One region of the Actinoallomurus bryophytorum genome, then DNA from elsewhere that is predicted to be linked to it. Evidence: riboswitches for the same ligand, from Rfam matches in the RefSeq annotation. Region 1 holds a riboswitch; the other holds the start of a gene.

The links. A riboswitch is a leader RNA that binds a small molecule or an ion and turns the genes downstream of it on or off. The one in region 1 is predicted to bind glycine.
Region 2: it holds a riboswitch for glycine, as region 1 does, so the genes downstream of both, gcvP (aminomethyl-transferring glycine dehydrogenase) here and gcvT (glycine cleavage system aminomethyltransferase GcvT) in region 1, are expected to answer to the same signal.

What each region holds. Positions count from the first base shown of each region.
Region 1 covers NZ_VFOZ01000001.1:4,556,458-4,567,483, forward strand. The annotation lists gene FB559_RS21580 (Asp23/Gls24 family envelope stress response protein) at 8-562, shown strand; gene FB559_RS21585 (M20 metallopeptidase family protein) at 569-1,762, shown strand; gene FB559_RS21590 (DUF4352 domain-containing protein) at 1,866-2,567, shown strand; gene FB559_RS21595 (hypothetical protein) at 2,543-2,914, opposite strand; gene FB559_RS21600 (alpha/beta hydrolase family protein) at 3,125-4,351, shown strand; glycine riboswitch at 4,464-4,561, shown strand; glycine riboswitch at 4,563-4,650, shown strand; gene gcvT (glycine cleavage system aminomethyltransferase GcvT) at 4,732-5,835, shown strand; gene gcvH (glycine cleavage system protein GcvH) at 5,832-6,215, shown strand; gene FB559_RS21615 (serine hydroxymethyltransferase) at 6,215-7,471, shown strand; gene lipA (lipoyl synthase) at 7,485-8,420, shown strand; gene FB559_RS21625 (L-serine ammonia-lyase) at 8,420-9,793, shown strand; gene FB559_RS21630 (hypothetical protein) at 9,803-10,984, opposite strand.
Region 2 covers NZ_VFOZ01000003.1:165,286-176,311, forward strand. The annotation lists gene FB559_RS42040 (lysylphosphatidylglycerol synthase transmembrane domain-containing protein) at 1-614, opposite strand, end outside; gene FB559_RS42045 (TetR/AcrR family transcriptional regulator) at 812-1,591, opposite strand; gene FB559_RS42050 (ATP-binding cassette domain-containing protein) at 1,706-2,659, shown strand; gene FB559_RS42055 (ABC transporter permease) at 2,659-3,513, shown strand; glycine riboswitch at 3,586-3,683, shown strand; glycine riboswitch at 3,684-3,794, shown strand; gene gcvP (aminomethyl-transferring glycine dehydrogenase) at 3,845-6,679, shown strand; gene FB559_RS42065 (DUF2178 domain-containing protein) at 6,730-7,137, opposite strand; gene FB559_RS42070 (helix-turn-helix transcriptional regulator) at 7,115-7,318, opposite strand; gene FB559_RS42075 (tetratricopeptide repeat protein) at 7,591-8,718, shown strand; gene FB559_RS42080 (PPOX class F420-dependent oxidoreductase) at 8,719-9,147, opposite strand; gene FB559_RS42085 (alpha/beta hydrolase family protein) at 9,204-9,815, shown strand; gene FB559_RS45150 (DUF5999 family protein) at 9,865-10,068, opposite strand; gene FB559_RS42095 ((Fe-S)-binding protein) at 10,376-11,026, shown strand, end outside.

The sequences.
Region 1 (11,026 bases):
AAGAACGATGTGGAACCGCGTCTGGCTGGCCCTGACCGGCCTGGTGCTACTGGTGGCCGGGGGTACGACGCTGGCCGGCGGCCTCGGTGCGTTCGGGCCCGACCGTCCCGTGGTCACCGGGGCGATGTCACAGAAGATGGCTGAAAACCCGTGGTTCTGGCCGGCGGTGGCGGCCTGCGCCCTCACCGTCGCGGTGCTGGGCACCGGCTGGCTGGCAGCGCAGTGGCGGTCCCGTACGCTGCGGCGGCTCGCCATGGGCGACGCGCGCGCCGGGGCGACCCGGATGGCCGCCCGCGTCGCGACCCGTGCGATCTCGGCGGACGTCACGTCTTATCCGGGAGTGCGCCGGGTACGGACCCGGCTCTCCGGTAGCGCCCGCCGCCCCTCGGTACGCGTACGGGTGATGTGCGACGCCGAGGTCGACCTCGGCGAGCTCGCGTGGCGGATCCGCGACGACGCGATGGTCCGGCTGCGGACCACGCTGAACCGCGAGGACCTCGGCGGCGTCGTGGACTTCCGGATGAAGCGTGAGATCCCCGCATGGGAGCGCCGCGTAGTGTGACGTGGCATGTCCACTTTGCGTGCTGCTGCCGGCGACCTCCAGGACGACCTCGTACGGCTCCGCCGTGACCTGCACCGCGAACCCGAGCTGGGACTCGAACTCCCGCGTACCCAGGAGAAGGTGCTCGCCGCATTAGACGGGCTGCCACTGGAGATCGGCACCGGCACGGCGCTGTCCTCCGTGACCGCGGTGCTGCGCGGGTCGTCCCCGGGCCCGGTCGTCCTGCTGCGCGGCGACATGGACGCACTGCCGCTCACCGAGAAGTCCGGCCTTCCGTACGCGTCGGAGATCGAGGGCCGGATGCACGCGTGCGGCCACGACCTGCACACCGCGATGCTCGCGGGCGCGGCGCGACTGCTGTGCGGGGCGGACTTCGCGGGCAGCGTCATCTTCATGTTCCAGCCGGGCGAAGAGGGATTCGCCGGCGCGCGGCTCATGATCGAAGAGGGCGTGCTCGACGCCGCCGGCGAGCGGCCCGTCGCCGCGTACGCACTGCACGTGGCCTCGGGGCTCATGCCGGGCGGCACCTTCCTGTCCCGGCGCGGCACCATCATGGGCGGCGCCGACCAGCTGAAGGTGACGGTGCGCGGCGCGGGCGGTCACGGATCCCAGCCGTACCTCGCCAAGGACCCGATCCCGGCCGCCGCCGAGATGGTGACCGCGCTGCAGACCTTCGTGACGCGTGCCTTCGACGTCTTCGACCCGGTCGTGCTCACGGTGGGCAGCTTCAACGCCGGCACGGTGTCCAACATCATCCCGGACGAGGCGCTGCTCGGCGTCACGATTCGGTCCTTCTCGGCCGAGGCCCGCACACGGGTCAACGAGGGACTGCGGGAGCTGGTGAACGGCATCGCGGCGGGGCACGGCCTCACCGCGGCCGTCGAACACGAGGTCGGCTATCCGGCGACAGTGAACACCGCGGCGGAGGCGGAGTTCACCGCCGGCACCGTCGGCGACCTCTACGGCACCGAACGCTTCGCCTGGATACCGAACCCGATGACCACGGCGGAGGACTTCTCCTTCCTCCTGAACGAGGTGCCGGGGGCGTACGCCTTCCTGGGCGCGTGCCCGCCCGGCGGCGACCCGCGCAGCGCGCCGTTCAACCACGCGGCGAACGCGGTCTTCGACGACGCGGTGCTGGCCGACGGCGCCGCCCTGCTGGCCGAGCTAGCCGTACGCCGCCTGGCCGCGACGGGCTGACAGAGCGCCCCGGGGATCGGCCGAACCCGGGCAGGCCGGGCGTGGCCATATCGCTGTCCCCGGCCACCCGTCACCCCTATCCTGATCACTCGATTCTGAGTCGATGGGGGACCGCGACGTGCGGAGGCTGGTTCTCGCCGCCGGATTGATGGCGCTGCTCACCGGTTGCGGAACGGCCGCCCAGACGGCCAAGAACCCGGAACCCACCAGCACCCCGCTCCGTGTCCACCAGGCGAACGTCGGTACCGCGATCATCCTCACCGGCGTGGACGACGCGAACGGGGCGGGCACCCTCAAGCTCGCCGTCAAGGTCAAGGACGTCGTCTCCACCGCCGTCGGCCAGGGCGCGTTCGAGAACCCTCGCAAGGGGGAGCGGTTCGCGGCAGTGCGGTTCGTGTTCAAGAACGTCGGGATCACGCCGTACCACGACAGCCCCACCTTCGGCGCGAAGGTCATCGACACCGCCGGTCACGCCTATGACCCGACCGTGGCGACGGTGTCGGCGGGCCCGGGCTTCTCCCGCGTCGTGAGCCTGCTGCGCGGCCAGGTCAAGTCCGGCTACATCGTCTTCGCCGTGCCCAGAACCGCCAAGATCGTCGGCGTGCAGTACGCCCTGAACGCCGGCTACGCCACCGAACTCGGCGAATGGCACGTGCCGCCCCGCCCGCAGCAGACGCTGCTGGGGACGCCCACCCACCTGAACAGACCCGGCCGGCACCGGCGGTCACCGCACTGGCGGCCGACCATGAGCCACCGGCCCTGGACGCCGTCGCCGACGTGTCACCAGTGGTGCTCCCACGGCTGAGCACGGCGTTTCGCATCGGGCACGGCACCGTCGACCCGGACCGCGCTACTTCGCACTCTGTGAGGGCAGCTCGGTCTCGCCGCGAAGCCAGCGGCGGAGCAGCTCCGGTCGGCCGTCCGGCCGACGAGCCTGATCCCGCCGCGCCCGTCGGGAACGGCCAGGTCTCCGGTGTCGTACCAGCCGTCGTCGTGATCGGCCAGTACGTGGGGGTCTCCGCCGTCACGACCCGTCGTGGCCAGGCACACGCTCCCGCCGCGCACGAACAGTCGCGCCGGGTGTCCGGCCGAGATCTCCGCGCGGCCGTCACCGCGCAGGTCGATCTCCAGCGCTTCGTGCGGACGCCCCACGCTGTGCAGGGCCCGCCTTCCGATCCGTTCCTCCGAAGGCCCCGTATTCCTCGCCCGCAGACCAGCACACCATGCCGGAACAGTAACGGCACATCACTCGGTTCGGCCCTGGGTGGGGACAACCGAACCCCCGCTCGCGTGGTGACCCCATTGGGCGGACGCGCGCGGCTCAGCAGCATGAGAGACACCCGATCCGGAGGTCTCCATCCCATGCGAAAGTCCCGCGTCACACGACTGCTCATCGGCGGCCTGATCACGGGCGCCCTGGTCACGGCGGGTCCCGCCGTCTCATCGGCCGTGACCCCGAAGACCGGCGCCCCCGGGCTCACAAGGCTCGTACTGCCGGCACCGTCCGGCCCGTACGCGGTCGGCACGGTGGCGCTGCGCCTGGTCGACCACTCGCGGCCCGATCCCTGGGTGCCCGCGCAGCCGTACCGGGAGCTGATGGTCAGTGCCTTCTACCCGGCGAGCGACGCCGGCGCGTACCCGGTCGCGCCGCAGATGTCGCCGGCCGCGGCGAAGCACTTCGACGAGTCCCTCGGCACACCCGTGCACGAGGGCTGGGGCATCCCCCCGGGAAAGGTGCCCTGGGGCGCCACCCTGACGCACTCCCACGCGAACGCTCCCGTCCAGGCCGGCCGCCATCCGGTCGTGCTGTACTCGCCCGGCCTCGGCGACCCACGGACGCTGGGCACGACGCTCGCCGAGGACCTCGCCTCCCGCGGCTACGTCGTCGTGACGATCGACCACACCTATGACGCGTCCGAGGTGGAGTTCCCCGGCGGCCGGGTCGAGCCTTTCAAAGTGCCGGTGGACGGGGACATCCTGTCCACGCTGAAGAAGCTGGTGAGCGTACGGGTGGCCGACACCCGCTTCGTGCTCGACCGGCTTCCCACGCTCCCGAACGGACTCGGTGCCGCGCTCGATCCCGGCAAGATCGGCATGTTCGGCCAGTCGGCGGGCGGCTTCACCGCGCTGCAGACCATGCACGACGATCCGCGGGTCGCGGCCGCCGCGGACCTGGACGGCACGCTCGGCTTCGACCAGGACGACGGCGGTCCCGGCCTGTCACCGCTCGCCGAGGACGGGCTGAGGCGGCCGTTCCTGCTCATGGGCAGCCAGGCGAGCGACCACCACACCGTACGGTCGTGGGAGGCGCTCTGGTCGAACAGCGACGGCCCGAAGCTGGACCTTCACCTGCGCGGCTCGAAGCACCACAGCTACACCGACATGGAGTCCCTCGTGCCGCAGCTGAGCAAGATCGGCCTGCCGTCGGAGGCGGCGTACGAGGACATCGGCTGGATCGACCCGGCGCGCGCCGTTGCGACCGAGCGCGCGTACCTGGCCGCCTTCTTCGACCGCCACCTGCGCGGTCGCGACGACGGCCTGCTCGACGGGCCGTCGCCCCGGTACCCGGAGGTGTCCTTCGTACGCTGACGGAGCCGATGATCACGATCCGCGGCGGACCGAGCCGGTCCGCCGCGGATCGCGTGCGCCAACGCGCCACTATCGCGGCGACGGCGGGCGCTGCTAGCCTGGCCAGAGCCGTTGATCCCACGCGGGAGAGCGCCCGGGCCGCCAGCCCGGGCCGCCGAAGGAGCAAATCCTCCCCGGAACCTCTCAGGCGAAGAGAACCGCGTGGACCAGGCGACCTCTGGAAAGCGGAGCGACGCTCCCGCCGAAGGTGCAAGCCCTCACGGGTGAAGCTCTCAGGCACCGATGACAGAGGGGGAGGCGCCGAAACCGCATGCCGCGTGCCAGTGGGACGATGAGACCCGCCAGTACGTGAGCGCCTGCGCGATAAGGAGCCTGCCGCGATGTCCGCTCCGGACACCAAGAAGACACCACTCGCCGAGGTCCACGAGGACCTGGGCGCCACCGTCACCGAGTTCGCCGGCTATCTGATGCCGCTGCGCTACGGCAGCGAGACCGCCGAACACCAGGCCGTACGCACGAGCGCCGGGCTGTTCGACCTCTCCCACATGGGGGAGATCTTCGTCACCGGGACCCAGGCCGGGGCCGCCCTCGACCACGCGCTCATCGGGCATCTGTCGGCGCTCGCGGTCGGCCGGGCGCGGTACACGATGATCTGCGACCCGCAGGGCGGCGTGCTGGACGACCTGATCGTCTACCGGCTGGCCGCCGAGACCTTCCTGGTCGTCGCCAACGCCTCGAACGCCGCCCTCGTCCACTCCGAGCTGGTCAAACGCTCCGATGGCTTCGAGGGCGCCACCGTCGACGACCGCTCCGACGCGTACGCGCTGGTCGCCGTCCAGGGGCCGAAGGCCCAGGCGATCCTGAGCAAGCTCACCGACGCGCCGGTGGCCGACCTGAAGTACTACGCGGGCCTGCCCGGTGCCGTGGCGGGGATCGACGCCCTGATCGCCCGTACCGGATACACCGGCGAGGACGGCTTCGAGCTGTTCGTCCCCGCGAGCGACGCCGTGACCGTGTGGGAGGCGCTCACCGAGGCGGGCGGCGACGAGCTGCGGCCGTGCGGGCTGTCCGCGCGTGACACGCTGCGCCTCGAGGCCGGGATGCCGCTGTACGGCAACGAGCTCACGACCGCGACGACCCCGTACGACGCCGGTCTGGGCAGGACCATCAAGTTCGACAAGGGCGACTTCGTGGGCCGTGCGGCACTAGCCGCGCTGGCCGACGAGACGCCTGAGCGCACACTCATCGGACTCGTGGCCAAGGGGCGCCGGGTGCCCCGGCACGGGTACGAAATCGTGGGATCAGACGGCACGCCGTGCGGAGTCGTGACCAGCGGCGCGCCATCCCCGACACTGGGCAAGCCCATCGCCATGGGCTATATCGACGCGGGTCACACCGAAGACACCGATCTTTACGTGGACATCCGCGGCAAAAACGAGCCGGTCGACAAGGTCGCCCTGCCCTTCTATAGGAGGACCCCGTGAGCACCGTTCCCGAGACGCTTTCCTACACGGAGGAGCACGAGTGGATTACCGAGCCCGCCGAAGGCGTTGTCACCATCGGGATCACCGCCTATGCCGCCGACGCCCTCGGTGACATCGTCTACGTCTCGCTGCCCCAGGAGGGCGCGTCGGTCGAGGCCGGGGAGCCCTGTGGTGAGGCGGAGTCCACCAAGTCGGTGAGTGACATCTACTCACCGGTGACGGGAGAGGTCGTGGCGGTGAACGGTTCGGTCGAGGAGGACCCGGCCGTGATCAATGCCGACCCGTACGGCGAGGGCTGGCTGTTCAAGATCCGTACGGATGGCGACGCCCCCGACCTGCTCGACGCCCCCGCGTACTCCAAGCTGATCGAGGAGGCGTGATGAGCCTGACCAACGCCTCTCTTGCCGACGCCGACCCGGAGGTCGCCGCGGCGATCGCGGACGAGCTGCACCGCCAGCAGTCCACCCTGGAGATGATCGCCTCGGAGAACTTCGCGCCGGTGAGCGTGCTCGAGGCCCAGGGCTCGGTGATGACCAACAAGTACGCCGAGGGTTACCCGGGTCGGCGCTACTACGGCGGCTGTGAGTACGTCGACGTGACCGAGCAACTGGCGATCGACCGCGCCAAGGAGCTGTTCGGCGCGGACCACGCCAACGTGCAGCCGCACTCGGGCGCGCAGGCCAACATCGCGGTCTACTTCGCGCTGTTGCAGCCCGGCGACACCATCCTGGGCCTGGACCTGGCGCACGGCGGCCACCTGACCCACGGCATGAAGATCAACTACTCCGGCAAGATGTTCAACGTCGCCGCGTACCACGTGGGCGACGACGGCCTGGTGGACATGGACGAGGTCGCCCGGCTGGCCCACGAGCACCGGCCGAAGATGATCGTCGCCGGCTGGTCGGCGTACCCGCGCCGGCTCGACTTCGCCGCGTTCCGCCGCGTCGCGGACGAGACCGGTGCGCTGTTGATGGTTGACATGGCGCACTTCGCCGGGCTCGTCGCCGCGGGCCTGCACCCCTCGCCGGTGCCGCACGCCGACATCGTCACGACCACGACGCACAAGACGCTGTGCGGGCCTCGTGGCGGCCTCATCCTCTGCCGAGAGGAGTTCGCCAAGAAGATCAACTCCGCGGTGTTCCCGGGCACGCAGGGTGGCCCGCTCGAACACGTCATCGCCGCCAAGGCGGTCGCCCTGAAGATCGCCGCGTCGGAGGAGTTCGCCGAGCGCCAGCGCCGTACGGTCGAGGGTGCGCGCACCCTCGCCTCGCGGCTCCTGCGCGAGGACTCCGCCAAGGCGGGCGTCAAGGTCCTGACCGGCGGCACCGACGTGCACCTGGTGCTGGTCGACCTGGTCGAGTCCGAGCTGACCGGGCGCGACGCCGAGGACCGCCTCCACGACATCGGCATCACCGTCAACCGCAACGCCGTACCCAACGACCCGCGCCCCCCGATGGTGACGTCGGGTCTGCGGATCGGCACGCCGGCACTGGCCACGCGTGGCTTCCAGGAGGCGGACTTCGCCGAGGTCGCCGACGTGATCGCGCTGGCTCTCCAGCCGTCATTCGACTCAGCCGCGCTGTCGGCCCGGGTACGCGACCTGGCCGAGCGGCACCCGCTATATCCCAGTTTGTGAGAGATGTGAACTGATGACCATCGCCCCGGAGGGCCGCAAGCTGCTGAGGGTCGAGGCGCGTAACGCCGAGACCCCGATCGAGCGCAAGCCGCCCTGGATCAAGACCCGGATGAAGATGGGCCCGCAGTATCGCGAGCTGACCGACCTGGTGCGCAGCGAGGGTCTGCACACGGTGTGTCAGGAGGCCGGCTGTCCCAACATCTTCGAATGCTGGGAGGACCGCGAGGCCACCTTCCTCATCGGCGGCGACCAGTGCACCCGCCGCTGTGACTTCTGCCAGATCGACACCGGCAAGCCCGCCGCGTACGACCCCGACGAGCCCCGGCGCGTCGCCGACTCCGTCGAGCAGATGGGCCTGCGGTACGCCACGATCACCGGCGTCGCCCGCGACGACCTGGCCGACGGCGGCGCCTGGCTGTACGCCGAGACCGTCCGCCAGATCCACTCCCGGCTGCCCGGCTGCGGCGTCGAGCTGCTCATCCCCGACTTCAACGCCGTACCCTCCCAGCTCGCCGAGGTCTTCTCCGCGCGCCCCGAGGTCCTCGCGCACAACGTGGAGACGGTCCCGCGGATCTTCAAGCGGATCCGCCCGGCCTTCCGGTACGAACGGTCGCTCTCGGTCATCACACAGGCGCGTTCGGCGGGCCTGGTCACCAAGTCCAACCTCATCCTCGGCATGGGCGAGACCCGCGAGGAGATCTCCCAGGCGATGCGCGACCTGTACGACGCGGGTTGCGAGCTGCTCACCATCACCCAGTACCTCCGTCCCTCGCCCCGGCACCACCCGGTCGAGCGCTGGGTCAAGCCGGAGGAGTTCGTCGAGCTGAAGGCGGAGGCCGAGGAGATCGGCCTGGTCGGCGTCATGTCCGGCCCGCTCGTACGCTCCAGCTACCGCGCCGGGCGCCTCTACCAGCAGGCCATGGAGGCCCGCAGCGCCGTGGCGAAGTAATGGCGATCAGCGTCTTCGACCTGTTCAAGATCGGTATCGGCCCGTCCAGCTCGCACACGGGCGGGCCGATGGCGGCGGCCCACCGCTTCGCGCTCGGCCTTTCCGACGACGGCCTCCTGGAGAAGACCGCGTCGGTACGTGTGGTGCTGTACGGCTCGCTCGGCCTGACCGGCAAGGGGCACGGCAGCGACAAGGCCGTGATGCTGGGCCTGGAGGGCGACAAACCGGAGCTGGTCGATGTCTCGGGCGTGGACGCCCGCGTGGCCGCCGCGCGTTCGAGCGGTGTCATCCGCCTGTTCGGCGACCACGAGGTGCCCTTCGTCGTCGGCGACCACCTCGTCTTCGAACGAAAGAAGTCACTGCCCCACCACCCGAACGGCATGCGCTTCACCGCGCATGATGCCTCGGACACCCCGCTGCGCGAGAAGGTGTACTACTCGGTCGGCGGCGGCTTCGTCGTCGACGAGGACGCCACCGGTGCCGACCGCATCAAGCCGGACGACACCGAGGTGCCGTACCCGTTCGCGACCGGCGCCTCGCTTCTTGACCTGACCCGCGAGACCGGCCTGTCGATCCCGGCGCTGGTGATGGAGAACGAGAAGGCGTTCGGGCGTGACGAGGCGGAGATCCGCGCTCGCCTGCTCGAGCTGTGGCGCGTCATGCAAGAGAGCGTCGAACGCGGCTGCACGCGCGAGGGCCTGCTCCCGGGTGGCCTGAAGGTACGCCGCCGCGCCCAGCAACTGCACACGAAACTGGTCACCGAGACCGGCACCGACCCCCTGCAGGCGATGGACTGGGTGACGCTGTTCGCCCTGGCGGTCAACGAGGAGAACGCCGCCGGCGGCCGCATCGTCACCGCCCCGACCAACGGCGCCGCCGGCATCGTCCCGGCCGTGCTGCACTACTACGACAAGTACGTCCCGGGCGCCTCGGACGAGGGCGTCATACGCTTCCTGCTCACCGCCGGAGCCATGGGCGTCATCATCAAGGAGAACGCCTCCATCTCGGGCGCGGAGGTGGGCTGCCAGGGAGAGGTCGGCTCGGCCTGCGCGATGGCGGCCGCAGGCCTGACGGAGATCCTCGGCGGCACACCGGAGCAGGTGGAGAACGCCGCCGAGATCGGCATCGAACACAACCTGGGCCTGACCTGCGACCCGGTCGGCGGCCTGGTCCAGGTGCCCTGCATCGAGCGCAACGCGGTCGCCTCCATCAAGGCCATCAGCGCCTCACGCCTGGCCCTGAGGGGCGACGGCCGCCACTTCGTGTCGCTGGACAAGGCCATCAAGACGATGCGCGACACAGGCCGCGACATGCTCGACAAGTACAAGGAGACCTCACGCGGCGGCCTCGCCGTGAACGTCATCGAATGCTGACCGGGGCGCTCATCGCGCGCCGGTGCCGGGATCCCAGGTGACGGTCTCCAGATCGCCCAGGTCATCCACGGCCACGTCGTCCTCTCTGGCCAGAGCCTGGATCATGGTCACGGCCTCGTCGCGCGTGACGTACCGGCCCCGGGAACGGTGGTGGGCGGGCTCGGGTGTCTCCAGCCAGAGCCTCGGCTCGCCGGGCCCCTGCCACCTCATCTGGACGATGCCTTCCGACCTTCCGGTGAAGATCAGGTAGTTGCCGTCCGTGGGCGCGAGCGCGTCCAGCCACAGCAGGCACTCCTCCAGGGAAGCGGGGTGGCCGTCCTGGTCGTGGCGCCGGCGCTCGCCGTCATTCACGTGCATCATCAGCATGTGTTCGGACGGCTGCCGCGTCTCCAATGCGGCGGGCTCGAAGTCGGCGCCGCCGAACAGCGGGCCGAAGACGGCCCAGGCCGAAAGCCGGGAGATGTCCACATCGACGGCCTCGGCCTTACCGGGGATCTGGAGCGTGCCGCGCAGCCGGTCCCAATCGCGGCGCAGCCGCAGATCATGACCGCGTGTGTCCATGACCGACAACTGGACATCGTCCAGCAGGGCGGGCAGATTCCGCTCCAACACCACCCTTGCCTGCACCAGTGCGGGCTTCGAACTCCTGCGGCTGCGACGGTTGCGTCGATACAGGCCGCCCACGCCATCGTCAAGGCGCCGCACGTCCGCCCTCGGCGACGGCTCACGGGTCCAGTCGTAGTGCCGGATGGCCAGGTTCTTGCCGATGATGCCCGGCCGGCAGGCCTCGTACTCCTCACCATCGACGACCTCGGAACGATGCACCGGGATGACCTGCGTCCCGATGTCCGCCAACGGACCGTCCCTGAAGAAGTCGGTGTGTCCGGGACCGAGCAGGACGGCCCGATCCAGCGCGAACCCCGGAACCTCGATCGGGCGCGGCCGAACGATCGAACCGAGGTCGTCGGCGTCCGCGAGATCGTCCACGGCGTCCAGCAGCGCACCCACGACATCGTCTCGGTAGCCCTTGTTGGCATGGACCACCAGGACCCGATCGCCGCGGACCCGGTACACGAAAGTCCCCACCCAGCCGCTCTCCACCAGGACGTCGTGGCGGCCGATCCGCGCGGGCACCGCAGGAGCAGTGCGGCCTTCCTGGATCAGGTCGGTGAGAGGAGCGCCATCGATCATGCGGGACAACCTAGTTCTTCCAATAAGTGCGGCCGAACCCTC
Region 2 (11,026 bases), on a different contig from region 1:
GTCGTCACGACCGCGAGCGGGGTGATGGCGCCGGCCGCCAGCGAGGCGACCGCGTCCAGGCCGATGACCGCCCAGGTCACCATCTGCCAGCGCGCGCGTCCCCCGAGCCGCACCGCGGTGACGTAGGCGATGACCGGGGTGATGTCGATGTGCGCGGGGCCGGGGAACCAGCCGCCGTGCCGTCGCCACGTCAGGTACCACGCGAGGTCGCGCATGCCGGCGGCGGTCGCCCAGGAGTCGACGGTGAGTGACACGCCGAGCGCCACGACCGCCGCGATGACGCCGATCGCCACCCGCAGCCCGTCGCGGCGGATCACGCGGTCGACGCCGAAGGCGACCGGAACGGCGAGCACGCCGATGCCCGAGGCGAGCCCCGCGAGCGTGAGCAGCAGATGCGGGGCCTGCTCGGTCCCGTGGGTGATGTCGGAGGCGAGCCCGCTGGTCGTCTCCCGCGCCACGTGCGCGAGGCTGAGGATCACGACGATCACACCGAGGGACAGCAGGAACCGGATGGCGTCCGCCGGCCGCCGGATGCGCGCCGGCAGCGAGGGTTCGTCGACCACGGGACCGTCCGCGACGCCACGCGCGGCCTCGTCGCGGGTCCGCGTCAGCATGTAACCGTCGCGAGGCCGATCGGGGGATTCGTTAGCGGGCACGAGATGAATCTTCCCAGGCCCGGGCCCGGCTTATCGGCGTGATGCCCGCCGAGGGCATGGAAGGACACTTAAGTAGGCCCTTACGGTGCGGGCCGCAGTGCACTTTCGCGTCCCGGGAAAAGATCTGCCACAGGCCGCCCAAGTGGCCGGACGGCTCAGATGCCGAGGCGGGCGGCGATGCCGTCGAGCACGCACCCGAGGCCGAACTCGAACTGCCACTCGGCGTCGTCCTCGTTCGAGCCCTCGATGACGTAGCGGGCCACCTTCGGGTAACGGCCGGAGTTCAGCATCCACCGGACCCACGGCACGTAGGCGAGCCGCGCGTCGTCCTCGGACTTCCAGCCTTGCCGCTCGAGAGCCTCCCGCTGTGTCACCTCCGCGAAGACCGCGCCGCGCGCGAAGGAGTTGACCGTGCCGAACACGGCCATCATCGTGTCGACATCGAGGCCCAGGCCCTCGATGGAGCTCAGCGCCTTCTCCATGACGGCGACGTTGGCCGGGGACAGTGACGCCGGCACGCGGGCGAAGGCCTGGTACATCCAGCGATGCCGCAGGCTGAGGGCGCGCAGCTGCCTGGCGTAGGAGTCGGCGACGGTGCGCCATCCGGCGTCCGGCAGGGCGAGGTCGGCGGCCACCACGTCGAGCATCAGCTCATAGATCTCGTCCTTGCCGGTGACGTAGCGGTACAGGCCCATCGTCGCGACACCCAGCCGCTCGGCCAGATGCCGCATGGACACGGCGCTCAGGCCGTCGGCGTCGGCGATCTCGACGGCGGCGCGCGCGATCTGGTCGTGCGTCAGCGCCGGGCGCGGGCCGCGGCTCGAGCCCTCGATCCGCTCCCAGAGGGTCGGCTTCTGGTGGGTGCCCCGCTCTCGCCGCTCCTCGTAGGCGGAGCCGAAGGGGTTCTTCCGGCCTTCATCCCCAGGTGACGCCATGCCTGCCTCTCATCCCGATCGCGTACAACGTACCAGCACTTGTACAACGTACGCAGTTATGCGTACGTTGTACCCACAGCGCGTACGAGGTACGCAGTCAGAGGGGATCGCATGATGACGAGTTCGGAGTCGGCCGTCTGGGCCGAGGGATTGCACAAGCGCTTCGGCAGAACCGAAGCGCTACGAGGGGTCGACCTGAATGTGCCACGGGGGAGCGTCTTCGGCCTGCTCGGCCCGAACGGCGCCGGCAAGACCACGGCCGTGCGGATCCTGTCGACGCTCACGCTGCCCGACGCGGGCCAGGCGCGGGTCGCGGGGTACGACGTCGTCCGCGACGCCGACGAGGTGCGCTACCGGATCGGCCTGGCCGGCCAGCACGCCTCCATGGACGAGAAGCTGAGCGGCCGCGACAACCTGCGGCTGTTCGGGCGTCTGTACCACCTGTCGGCGAAGGACGCCCGCGCGCGAGCGGACGAGCTCCTCACCCGGTTCGGCCTCGCCGATGCCGGTGACCGGTTCGTCAAGACCTACTCCGGCGGCATGCGCCGCCGGATCGACCTGATCTCCAGCCTGATCACGGCGCCGCCGGTGCTGTTCCTGGACGAGCCGACGACGGGACTGGACCCGCGGAGCCGGGGAGAGATCTGGGACACCATCAGGGAGCTCGTCGCCGACGGGACGACCGTGCTGCTCACCACGCAGTACCTCGACGAGGCCGACCAGCTCGCCGACCGGATCGCGGTCGTCGACGCCGGGCGGGTGATCGCCTCGGGCAGCCCGGACGAGCTGAAGGCCGAGATCGGCAGCCGGCTCGACGTGGTCGTCCCCGATGTGCGCGGGCTGCCCGACGCGGCCGCCGTGCTCGCCCGGATCGGCACGCCGGACACCGAGCCGGAGTACCGCCGGGTCAGCGTGCCGGTCAGTGGCGGGTCCATGACCCTGCCGTCCGTGGTGCTCGAGCTGGACCGGGCCGGCGTCGAGGTCGAGGACGTGGCGCTGCGCCGCCCCACGCTCGACGAGGTGTTCCTCCGTCTGACCGGAAAGATCGACGAGAAGGTGAGTGCCTGATGGCCGTCGAACTGCCCGTACGGGCCATCGCACCGCCCGCACGCCCGTCCGGCCGCATGGACCGGATCCGCTGGACCTTGGTCGACGGCCGTACCGTGGTCTGGCGCAACCTCATGCAGCTCAAGTCACAGCCCGGCGAGCTGGTCGGCGCCATCATCTTCCCCGCGATCATGGTCGTCCTGTTCGGGTACGTGTTCGGCAGCGCGATCAAGGTTCCCGGCGGCGGCAACTACCGGGAGTACCTCATGCCCGGACTGTTCGCGATGACCGCGCTCACGAGCCTGATGACCACGATGCTGGCGGTCGCCACCGACGCCTCCAAGGGCGTCATGGACCGCTTCCGCTCGATGCCGATGGCCCGGTCCGCCGTTCCGTTCGGGCAGGTGGGCGGCGACATCCTGATCGGTGTCGTCGGCTTGGTCGCCATGGTCGGCTGCGGCTACGCCGTCGGCTGGCGCATCCACCACGGCATCCTGTCCGCGCTCGCCGCCTTCGGCCTGCTGATCCTGCTCCGGTACGCGCTGTCGTGGGCGGGAGTGCTGTTCGGGCTGCTCGTGAAGAACGAGGAGACGGCCGACCAGATGCTGCCGTTGGTCTTCCCGCTCTCGATGCTGTCCAACTCCTTCGTACCGACCGCGGGCATGCCGGCCTGGCTGCGGGTGATCTCGGACTGGAACCCGGTGAGCGCCGTCGTGGCGGCGTGCCGCGGTCTGTTCGGCAATCCGGGCGTCCCGGCCGGGCACGTGGCGTTGCCCCTGCAGCACCCGGTCGTCGCGACACTGCTCTGGTCCACCGTGCTGCTCGCGGTCTTCGCCCCGCTGGCGATCCGCCGCTACCGCACGGCGAACCGCTGACCCCGGTTACGGGTGGTGCGCGACGCGTTTTACGTGCAGGCGACAACCCTCCGGTAGGGTGGTAGACGCCGTCGAACCCGCGCGGGAGAGACTCCGGCACAACCAGCGCCGGAGCGCCGAAGGAGCAACCCTCCCCGGAACCTCTCAGGCAAAAGGACCGCGCGGGCCAGGCACCTCTGGAAAGCGGGACGCGGTGGTCATCCGGCCGCCCGTCCTCACCGAAGGTGCAAGCCGCGGACCTCGCGGCGAAGCTCTCAGGTTCAGGTGACAGAGGGGGAGACCGGCCACCGGTATGCCCGGTGGTACCCGCCCGCCGCCTGGAGGCTCCTTCATGACCGAGGTCCCGTTCGTTGATCGCCATGTCGGGCCGTCGCCGGCCGAACGCACTGAGATGGCCGAAGTCGCCGGATACGACGGAGTCGGCGCGCTCATCGACGCGGCGGTGCCCGTCAGGATCCGCACCGACCGGCCGCTCGACCTGCCGCCCGCGCTCAGCGAGGTCGGTGCGCTGGCCAGGCTGCGTGAGCTGGCGGCCGGCAACCAGGTCCTCACCTCGATGATCGGCCTGGGCTACTACGGGACCATCACCCCGGGCGTGATCCTCCGCAACGTGCTGGAGAACCCCGGCTGGTACACCGCGTACACGCCGTACCAGCCGGAGATCTCCCAGGGACGTCTCGAGGCACTGCTCAACTTCCAGACCATGGTGAGCGACCTGACCGGGCTCCCGGTGGCGAACGCCTCGCTGCTGGACGAGGGCACCGCCGCCGCGGAGGCGATGACCCTGGCGCACCGGGTGGCGCCGCGGGGGGGCGGCGACACCTTCCTGGTCGACGCCGACGTGCTGCCGCAGACGATCGAGGTGATCCGCACCCGGGCACTGCCGCTGGGCATCGAGGTGGTCGTCGCCGACACGTCGGCGGGCCTGCCGGAGGGCGACTTCTTCGGCGTGCTGCTGCAGTACCCGGGCGCGAGCGGCGTCGTACGCGACCTGGCCGAGGTCACCGAGGCGGCGCACGGGCGCGGCGCCCAGGTCGTGGTCGCCGCCGACCTGCTCGCGCTGACGCTGCTCAGGGCTCCGGGGGAGTTCGGCGCCGACATCGCGGTCGGCACCACGCAGCGCTTCGGCGTGCCGTACGGCTTCGGCGGCCCGCACGCCGGCTACATGTCCGTACGCGACGGCATCCAGCGGCAACTGCCCGGCCGTCTCGTCGGAGTCTCCGTGGACGCGGACGGCGACCGGGCGTACCGCCTCGCGCTGCAGACCCGCGAGCAGCACATCCGCCGGGAGAAGGCCACCAGCAACATCTGCACCGCACAGGTGCTGCTCGCCGTGATGGCGAGCATGTACGCCGTCTACCACGGCCCGGACGGCCTCAAGGGCATCGCCGAGCGGGTGCACGGACAGGCCTCGCGGGTCGCCGCCGGCCTGGAGGCGCTCGGCGCCGAGGTGGTGCACCAGGCGTTCTTCGACACGGTGCTCGTCCGAGTGCCGGGCCGCGTCGACGAGGTCGTGCGGGGTGCGCGCGAGCGCGGCATCAACCTGCGTCCGGTCGACGCCGACCACGTGGGGATCTCCTGCGACGAGACCACCACCGACGAGCACGTCGCCGGGGTTCTGCGGGCGTTCGGGGCCGAGGACGCACCGCCGGCGGCCGGCAGCGCGCTGCCCGCGGCCCTGCGGCGCGAGAGTGAGTTCCTGACCCATCCGGTCTTCCACGCGCACCGCTCGGAGACCTCGATGCTGCGCTACCTGCGCCGGCTCCAGGACAAGGACATCGCGCTGGACCGTTCGATGATCCCGCTCGGGTCCTGCACGATGAAGCTGAACGCCACGACCGAGATGGAGCCGATCACCTGGCCGGAGTTCGCCCAGATCCACCCGTTCGCGCCACTGGAGCAGGCACAGGGCTACGTCGAGCTGATCGGCGAGCTGGAGTCGTGGCTGGCCGAGATCACCGGGTACGCCAAGGTCTCGGTGCAGCCGAACGCCGGCTCGCAGGGTGAGCTGGCCGGCCTGCTCGCCGTGCACGGCTACCACGCGGCACGCGGCGAGAGCCACCGGAACATCTGCCTCATCCCGTCCTCGGCGCACGGCACCAACGCCGCCAGCGCCGTGATGGCCGGGATGCGGGTCGTCGTCGTCAAGAGCACCGAGAGCGGCGACATCGACCTCGACGACCTGCACGCCAAGATCGACAAGCACCGTGACGCCCTCGCGGCGATCATGGTGACGTACCCCTCGACGCACGGCATCTACGAGGAGACGATCGCCGACGTCTGCAAGAGCGTGCACGACGCCGGCGGTCAGGTGTACGTCGACGGCGCCAACCTCAACGCCCTGGTCGGCCTGGCCCGCCTCGGGGAGTTCGGCTCCGACGTCTCCCACCTGAACCTCCACAAGACCTTCTGCATCCCGCACGGCGGCGGTGGCCCGGGCGTCGGCCCGGTGGGCGTACGCGAGCACCTGGTGCCGTTCCTGCCCAACCATCCGCTGCGGCCCGAGGCCGGACCGGAGACGGGCAGCGGTCCGATCTCGGCGGCTCCGTGGGGGTCGGCGGGCATCCTGCCGATCTCCTGGGCCTACATCGCGATGATGGGCCCCGACGGCCTGCGCGAAGCGACCGAGGCGGCCGTGCTCGCCGCGAACTACGTGGCGAAGCGGCTCGCCGACCACTACCCGGTGCTCTACTCCGGCCGCGGCGGCCTCGTCGCGCACGAGTGCATCATCGACATCCGGAAGATCACCAAGGACACGAAGGTCACCGCTGAGGACGTCGCCAAGCGGCTCATCGACTACGGCCTGCACGCCCCGACGCTCGCGTTCCCGGTGGCCGGCACGCTGATGATCGAGCCGACCGAGAGCGAGGACCGCGCGGAGCTCGACCGTTTCTGCGACGCGATGATCGAGATCCGGCGGGAGATCGACCGCGTCGCCTCGGGGGAGTTCGACGCCGACGACAACCCGCTGAAGAACGCCCCGCACACGGCCGCGTCGCTGCTCACCGTCGACTGGAAGCACCCCTACACCCGCGAGGACGCGGCCTACCCGGTGCCGTCGCTGCGGGAGAACAAGTACTGGTCGCCGGTGCGCCGCATCGACCAGGCCTACGGTGACCGCAACCTGGTCTGCTCCTGCCCTCCGCCGGAGGCCTTCGAGTCCTGAGCCCGTACGCGGAGGCCGGGCCGTGATCACGGCCCGGCCTCCGCGGTCGTTCAGTGGCGCCGTGACTCGTAGACGATCGAGATGACGAACGCGGCGCCGCCGACGCCGCAGAGCACGCCCCACGTGCCCGGATCCGTCCCTTGGGCGAGACGGACGAAGACCATGACGACCGCGAGGGTGATGAGCACGTACAAGGTGTTCGCGGCCGCCTTCGTCGTGATCATCGAGCGCCGCTCGTCCGGGGCGTCCTCGCGCAGCAGCGCGACCGCCTCGCTGCGCCGGGAGAAGACCACCAGCACGAGCCCGTACGCGAGCATCACGCCGGCGCCGGTCGCCGCCAGGAGCGGCCGATGGTGGGCCAGGAACACGGCCGCGTACCCGGCCGCGAACACCACGCACAGCCCCGGCACGAGCCACCGCCGCGCGCCTCTCGTCTCATCGGTCCTCGTCGTCGACATGGAAGACCTCCTCCACGCTCTTGCCGAAATAGCGGGCCATACGGATCGCCAGCGGCAGGGAGGGGTCGTACCGGCCCTGCTCGATCGCGTTGATGGTCTGGCGTGACACGCCGAGCGCCTGGCCGAGTGCCTGCTGGGAGAGGCCCTTGGCCGTCCGCAGCTCCCGTACGTCACTCCGCATGGTGTAAAGCTCCTTTTACGTTCACTGGAAAGTACGCTTTACATCGTCGCGGTGTCAAGGACACTTTCCATCGCTCTCCATCGCCCCGAGTTCTCCGGTGGCCCGAGCCGGACATGGCCGTCACGCTATGGGACGGAGCGGTCCCGGCACCGTTAGGCTCATCCCACACGCCGCCTACCCCCAAAGGGCACGGAAATGAGTGCGAGCGACGCCTGCGAGGCGCCGGTGAGTACGTCCGGCGACGGTTCTGTTCAGATCTGCCGGAGCGAGTCATGACCACCCCACCGGACGAGACGGCCGCGGACCCGTCGACCCGCCTCGAAGAGGCACGAGCGCACGCCGAGGAGGGCAGGCTCGACCGCGCGGCGGAGCTGTTCCGCGAAGTGCTCGCGGCCGGTGACACCTCCGAACGCGCGCAGGCGGCCCTCGGCCTCGCGGTCGTGCTCGAGGGCGAGGGCGACCACGACGGCGCGCGCGAGGCCGACCGGATCGCGATCGGCACCGCGGACCCGGAGTACGGCGCGCGCGCCGCCTACCATCTGGCGCTGTCGTGGGAACGCGACGGCGACCGTGACCGGGCGCGTGAGGCGTGGCAGACCGTCGTCGACTTCGGCAACCCCGCCTACCTCCCGCCGGCCTGCCTCGCGCTGGCGCAGATCGCCGACGAGGAGGGCGACGCCGCGCAGGCGTGCGAGTGGTGGGAGCGGGTCATCGCCACCGGCGACCGGCGCTACACGCCGGCGGCCGCGCACGACCTCGCACTGCGGCTGCTCGACTGGGGGGAGCCGGGGCGTGCCCAGCGCGCCCTCGACAGCGCGCTCGACGTGCTCGACCGCAAGCAGGACCCGCAGGCGCACGCACGCCTCGCGGTGAACCTCGGCATCGCCCACCTCGAACAGGCGATCGCCGCCTTCGGCAGTGTCACTCCGACCGAGGACGCCGACCCGGAGGTCGTGCCGCTCGCCATCGAGCTGCTGGCACGCACGCTCCCGTTGCGCGGGCGCGACGAGGCGGCCCAGGAGGTGTGGCGCCGCGGACTGTCCGACCCGGCGCTCGGCGAGCAGGTGCGCGCGCGCCTGCGGCGCACGTTCTCCGACGCGGGCGCGGGTGAGGAACACCTGTGGTGGGACGACGACATCGAGGCCGCGGTACGCGCCGGTGCCCTCCCCGTGCTGACGGGTGAGGCGTTCGACGCGCTCGACCACATGTACACGCTCGCCGCCATGCGCTACACCGAGGGCACCGACGGGTTGCCCGCCGACGCGTACGACCTGCTCGAGCGCCTGGTACAGGTGCCGGCGGACTACGCGTGGGGACAGGCCCTGCGGGAGAGCTTCACCGAGCGCCTCCGTGACGCCACCGGATCGGTCCCGCCGCAGGGACGGCCCGGCGACGGTTGATCAGTCGGCCAGGTCCCGGGTCGCCACCACCTTGGTGATGCGCACGCGGACGAGGAGCTCGCCGGGGACTGCGTTGCGCGCGCCGAAGTCCTCGGCCTGGTCGGCGCCCATGTAGCGCCGGCCGAGGTCGGTCGCCCATCGGCGTAGCTCCGGCAGTTCCTCCGACAGCGACGCCTCTCCCCACAGGGAGACGAACGCATAGGGCGGGGTGTCGTCGTCCACGCAGACGCAGACGCGCGGGTCGCGGCGCAGGGCCTTGCCCTTGACGCTCGACTCGTGCGTGGTGAAGACGAGGTCGTCTCCGTCGAGCAGGAACCAGATCGGCGTGACGTGCGGCGCGCCGTCGGCGCTCGTCACCGCGGCCTTGCCGGTGCGTGTCCCGCTCGAGACGAACTCCTGCCATTCGGCCGTGGTCATGGTTTGAGCCATGATCGCATTCTCGCCCCTGTGGCGCCGTCCACACGCGGTGCGGTCAGACTGTTCTCATGGGAGACGACGTGACGGTCGTGACCGGGGCCGGGCCGGCCGAGGTCACACTGGACCGACCCGAAGATCCGGGATTCCTGCTGGTCCTGACCCACGGGTCGAACGGGGGAGTGGACGCGCCCGACCTGCTTGCCGTACGTGCCGAGGCGCTACGGCTGGGTGGGGCGGTGGCCCGGGTCCTGCAGCCGTTCCGAGTGGCGGGACGGCGTGCACCGGGAGCGCCCGCGGCGCAGGACGAGGCGTGGCTGACGGTCGTGGGGGCGCTGAAGGAGCTCTTCGGTGACCTGCCGCTGATCCAGTGCGGGCGGAGCAACGGTGCGCGCGTCGTCTGCCGTACGGCGCTGAAGGCCGGTGCCCGCGGCGTGATCGCGCTGGCGTTTCCGCTGCGTCCACCATGGAACCCCGCGAAGTCGCGAGTCGACGAGCTGCGTCAGGCGGGGGTGGAGGTGCTGGTGGTCAACGGCGACCGTGATCCGTTCGGTGTGCCGGACGCGGCCGATGCGACGTGTGTGCATGTCGTGGGTGGAGAGCGGCACGATTTGGCCAGGACTCCGTCCACGGTCGGTGCCGTGGCGGCCGAATGGCTCGGCCGATGGAGCGGGCAGAGCTGAATCCCCCGAGGATGATCACCCGAAAGAACTAGTCCCCGTCAGGGACGAGTCAGGCCGCCGACGGAGCAGGAAGGTCCGTCGGACGGTGTGGAGCGATGATTCCCCCGTCAGGAAGCAGCTCGCCGGTGTCCTCGAACAGCACGATGCCGTTGCAGAGGAGGCTCCACCCTTGTTCGGGGTGGCACGTGACGGTGCGTGCGGCCTCGCGGTCGCGCGCCGTCGCCGTGGGACATGGCGGCTGGTGTTGGCACATACTCGTGCCTCCGGTCTCAACTACTGGGTCGGTCTGCGGTTTGTCTCTATGCAATGAGACGTTGTCAAGTGTGCTGTGGTTCACCTCGCGGCGACATAGCACGGCCGGGTGGTCTTCCAGTTGGCCTGATCGCCTCCCAGTGCTCACCGGTGACAGAGATCACTTTACGGCTTATCGGCTCACACTCGCATCAATAACGGCCAAAGAACAACTCTTGGTGCAGAGCACGACTGTGTTCGAGTTTCCATGATCAGTCTTGAATCTCCGCCCTAGGATGCTGCATGCGTCGGAGGGAAGGGGAGCCCACGTGCGCATCGCCGTGTTCGTCACGTGCTGGGGGGATGCGCTGTTTCCCGCCACCGGACGGGCCCTCGTACGACTGCTCGAACACCTCGGACACGAGGTCACCTTCGAGCCGGCACAGACCTGCTGCGGTCAGATGCACTGGACGTCCGGGTACCACCCGGAAGCGACCGCCCTGGCGCGCCGGTTCGCCGGGATCTTCGCGGGACACGAGGTCGTCGTGACCCCGTCCGCGTCGTGCGCGGCCACGGTCCGCACGGCCTACCCGCGGATGGACCCGGCCCTGGCCGGCCTGCGCGTCTACGAGCTGTCCGAGCTGCTCGTCGACGTCCTTGGCGTCACCGACGTCGGCGCCTCCTATCCGCACCGGGTCACCTACCAGCCGACCTGCCAGTCGCTGCGCGCGCTCGGCCTCGCCGACCGGCCGCTCCGGCTGTTACGCGCGGTCCGCGGTCTCGAGCTGGCCGAGCTGCCCGAGGCCACCGAGTGCTGCGGCTTCGGCGGCGCCTTCGCGATGAAGAACGCCGACACCTCGGTCGCCATGGTGGCCGACAAGATCGCGCGGATCCACGAGACCGGGGCCGACGTGGTGTGCGCCACCGACGACTCCTGCCTGACCCATCTCGGCGGGGCGCTGTCGCGCCTGCGCAGCGGC